Regions from separate parts of the Enterobacter cloacae complex sp. HYC080_NIDB genome, predicted to be linked through region 1. Evidence: predicted binding sites of a transcription regulator. Region 1 holds the regulator's gene; the other holds the start of a gene.
The links. Region 1 encodes PurR, which represses purine synthesis genes. Its sites were predicted from a motif close to CANGCAAACGTTTGCNTG; they were not measured.
Positions count from the first base shown of each region.

Region 2: the regulator PurR is predicted to act here: its motif matches at 1,155-1,172, upstream of purM (phosphoribosylformylglycinamidine cyclo-ligase).

Region 1 covers NZ_CP114212.1:2,551,457-2,553,661, forward strand. The annotation lists gene cydH (cytochrome bd-I oxidase subunit CydH) at 74-163, opposite strand; gene purR (HTH-type transcriptional repressor PurR) at 461-1,486, shown strand; gene punR (DNA-binding transcriptional activator PunR) at 1,504-2,205, opposite strand, start outside.
Region 2 covers NZ_CP114212.1:1,258,926-1,261,130, forward strand. The annotation lists gene purN (phosphoribosylglycinamide formyltransferase) at 1-60, opposite strand, end outside; gene purM (phosphoribosylformylglycinamidine cyclo-ligase) at 57-1,094, opposite strand; gene O1723_RS05985 (6-phospho-beta-glucosidase) at 1,361-2,205, shown strand, end outside.

The DNA of each region.
Region 1 (2,205 bases):
ATGGCAAAAGATTTTTGCCTGAGAAGTAACAATCCGGTAAACCGGGAGGGAGAAGATTCTCCCTCCGCGTAAATCAGTGCAGCGCAGCCGTCAGGCCAGCCGCCACAATCAGCGCCAGCACAACGATGGTGGTGAACAGCGAAAACTTCAGATCGGAACTCATCAATTTTTCTCCTTTTAATCCCCCCACGAAAAGTGAGCTTGCTCATTTTTGCACAGTTTACGTCAAAAATCTTCCCGGATTTAAGCTGATAACCACTTTACCTCTTCCCCTTTTCATCAAGATAGGACAAAATTCCACGCTAAATTTATTAGCGTACCGGCCATTGACCCCCTCCTGACGTCCCGTGTCGTTTTCCTGGCGTACCGCAATCTAAAATTGCGTGATAAGGGTGAGAGAAGGCAAACGTTTACCTTCAAGTATTTCAGGAGTTTAGGATATGGTCTGGAGTGACATTTAATGGCAACAATTAAAGACGTAGCAAAACGCGCAAACGTTTCCACTACAACCGTATCACATGTAATTAACAAAACCCGCTTTGTGGCGGAAGAGACGCGCAACGCCGTCTGGGCAGCAATCAAAGAGCTGCACTACTCGCCAAGTGCGGTTGCGCGCAGCCTCAAGGTGAATCACACCAAATCGATTGGTCTGCTGGCGACCAGCAGCGAAGCGGCCTATTTTGCTGAGATCATTGAGGCGGTAGAGAAAAACTGCTTCCAGAAAGGCTATACCCTGATTCTGGGCAACGCGTGGAACAGCATTGAAAAACAGCGAGCCTATCTCTCCATGATGGCGCAGAAGCGCGTGGATGGCCTGCTGGTGATGTGTTCCGAGTACCCGGAATCCGTACTGTCGATGCTTGAAGAGTATCGACATATCCCGATGGTGGTGATGGACTGGGGTGAAGCCCGTGCGGATTTCACGGATTCCGTTATCGACAACGCCTTTGAAGGCGGCTATATGGCGGGCCGTTATTTGATCGAACGCGGTCATCGTGAGATTGGCGTGATCCCGGGTCCGCTTGAGCGTAACACCGGTGCAGGTCGTCTGGCTGGCTTTATGAAAGCAATGGAAGAAGCGCTGATCACCGTGCCAGAAAACTGGATCGTACAGGGTGACTTTGAGCCGGAATCAGGCTACCGCGCGATGCAGCAGATTGTCTCCCAGCAACATCGTCCTACCGCCGTTTTCTGCGGGGGCGACATCATGGCGATGGGCGCGCTCTGTGCGGCCGATGAGCTGGGTCTGCGCGTCCCGCAGGACATTTCCGTGATCGGCTATGACAACGTGCGCAACGCACGCTTCTTTACCCCTGCGCTGACCACCATTCACCAGCCGAAAGATTCGCTGGGTGAAACGGCCTTCAACATGCTGCTCGACAGGATCGTCAACAAACGTGAAGAGTCGCAGTCCATTGAAGTCCACCCGCGCCTCATCGAACGCCGTTCCGTTGCGGATGGTCCGTTCCGCGACTACCGTCGTTAATCGCTTTACGGAGCCAGTCACACTGGCTCCCGTAACCATTCCCGGTTAAGCGTTTCGCTGTCCCCCAGATAATCCAGCAGCCAGGCCATAGCAGGTGAAACATCATTTTGTTGCCAGGTCAGGCAGCAAGCCGCATCCGGGAACGGATTCTCCAGCGTCAGTTCAACCCACTCGCCGGTGTCGATTCTCGGGCGCGCAAAATGAACGGGCACCATCGCGACGCACAGCCCTGCACTGAGGCAGGTCGCCGACGATTCCCAGTCCGGGGCGACCACGCGACGCTGGTTATCCAGCAGCCAGGTGATACGCTTGGGCAGCGAGCGGGAGGTGTCCTCCAGCACCAGCGACGGCCAGTTACGCAGGGTATCGTCGCTTAACGGCCCCTCCATGGCCGCCAGGGGATGATCGCGTGCCACTACGCATTTCCAGCTCAGCATCCCCATATCGCGAAAGGCGTAGCGTCCCCCAACCGGAATCGCCTGCGTCGCCCCAATCGCCATTTCTACCCTGCCGTCCGACAGCGCGTCCCACACGCCGTTGAACACTTCCTGCGAAACACGCAACTCAACGTCAGAAAAATGACGATAGAAATCGACGATCATTTGCCGGGTGCGCTCCGGCTTCACGATATTATCGACCGCGATGGAAAGATGCCCCCGCCAGCCGTTAGCGATCTGCTGACACTGTTCGCGGGTGATCTGCATTTTTTTGATAACAGA
Region 2 (2,205 bases), 1.3 Mb from region 1:
GTCTATGATGGCCTGCAAATTACTTCCGTTGCCGGAAATGAGCACCACGATGTTTTTCATTCAATGACCACACGCTCTTCGGAATCGGAGGCTTTAATCGTACCGATTTTCCACGCGTTTTCACCTTTCTCGGTCAACAGCTTAACCGCTTTATCGGCTTCGCTTGCTGGCAGGGCGATAACCATGCCCACGCCGCAGTTAAAGGTGCGGTACATTTCGTGAGAACTCACGTTGCCTGCGGTCTGCAGCCAGTTAAAGACTGCCGGCCACTGCCATGAGGATTCGTCGATCACCGCCTGGGTGTTATCCGGCAGGACGCGCGGAATGTTTTCCCAGAAGCCGCCGCCGGTCAGGTGGGCAATGGCGTGAACGTCAACGTTCTCGATAAGCTCCAGCACGTTTTTCACGTAGATGCGGGTCGGGGCCAGCAGATGGTCAGCCAGCGGTTTACCTTCAAGCTCAGTGGTTTGTGGGTCGCAACCGCTGACTTCGAGAATTTTACGCACCAGAGAGTAGCCGTTGGAGTGTGGGCCGCTGGAAGCCAGCGCAATCAGCACATCACCATCAGCCACTTTGCTGCCGTCGATAATTTCTGATTTTTCTACTACACCGACGCAGAAGCCTGCGACGTCATAATCTTCGCCGTGATACATGCCAGGCATTTCCGCGGTTTCACCGCCCACCAGCGCGCAGCCGGACTGCAGACAGCCTTCGGCGATACCGTTAATGACGCTGGCTGCGGTATCCACATCCAGTTTGCCGGTCGCGTAGTAATCGAGGAAGAACAGGGGTTCTGCACCCTGAACCACCAGGTCATTCACGCACATCGCAACCAGATCGATACCGATCGTGTCGTGACGTTTTAAATCCATCGCCAGGCGCAGTTTGGTGCCTACGCCGTCAGTTCCCGAGACCAGAACAGGTTCACGATATTTTTGCGGCAGCGCGCACAGTGCGCCGAATCCACCCAGACCCCCCATCACTTCCGGGCGGCGGGTTTTTTTCACCACACCTTTGATTCGGTCAACCAGCGCATTACCTGCGTCAATATCAACACCGGCATCTTTGTAGCTGAGAGAAGTTTTGTTGGTCACGGCTCAAGTCCCCACGCGATTGCATAGCTAGTAAGAAAAATCGGCGCAATTCTAACAGTCCAGGCAAACGTTTGCGAGCCTATTCTCGGTGGAGGGATCTTTTTTTCTCTCTGGCCATTGCGGGGCAACAAACTTGACTCTGTTCACGAAAATGAAACCGGTTTCGGTGATCTGCTTGCAACGGATAACCCCTTTGCACATCATCGAACTGAAACCGGTTTCTGTAATTGTTTTTGCAGAAAATAACGCAGAATGAGGGAAAGCGAATGTCAGGATTTAAAGCAGATTTTCTGTGGGGTGGTGCCGTTGCGGCGCATCAGCTGGAAGGCGGCTGGAAAGAGGGCGGCAAGGGCGTAAGCGTTGCCGACGTCATGACGGCGGGTGCGCATGGCGTACCGCGTGAAATCACCAACGGCGTGCTGGAAGGGAAGAATTACCCTAACCATGAAGCCATTGATTTCTACCATCGTTATAAAGAAGACATCAGACTCTTTGCCGAGATGGGGTTCAAATGTTTCCGTACCTCCATCGCCTGGACGCGTATCTTCCCGAAAGGCGATGAGCGGGAGCCTAATGAGGCTGGCCTGAAATTCTATGACGATCTGTTCGACGAATGCCTGAAGTACGGCATCGAACCGGTTATTACGCTTTCTCACTTCGAGATGCCTTTCCACCTGGTGACGGAATACGGCGGCTGGCGCAACCGTAAGCTGATCGACTTTTTCGTTCGTTTTGCAAAAGTGGTCTTCCAGCGCTATCAGCATAAAGTGAAATACTGGATGACCTTCAATGAGATCAACAACCAGGCTAACTTCCACGAAGATTTTGCGCCGTTCACCAACTCCGGGTTGAAGTATGCGCCGGGTGAAGACCGTGAGCCGGTCATGTTCCAGGCCGCGCACTACGAGCTGGTGGCCAGCGCCCTGGCGGTGAAGGCGGGACGCGAAATTAATCCGTCGCTGCAGATCGGCTGCATGATTGCTATGTGTCCTATCTATCCGCTGACCTGCGCGCCGGACGATATGATGATGGCGATGAATGCGATGCACCGTCGCTACTGGTTTACCGACGTGCACGTCCGCGGTAAGTACCCGCAGCATCTGCTCAACTA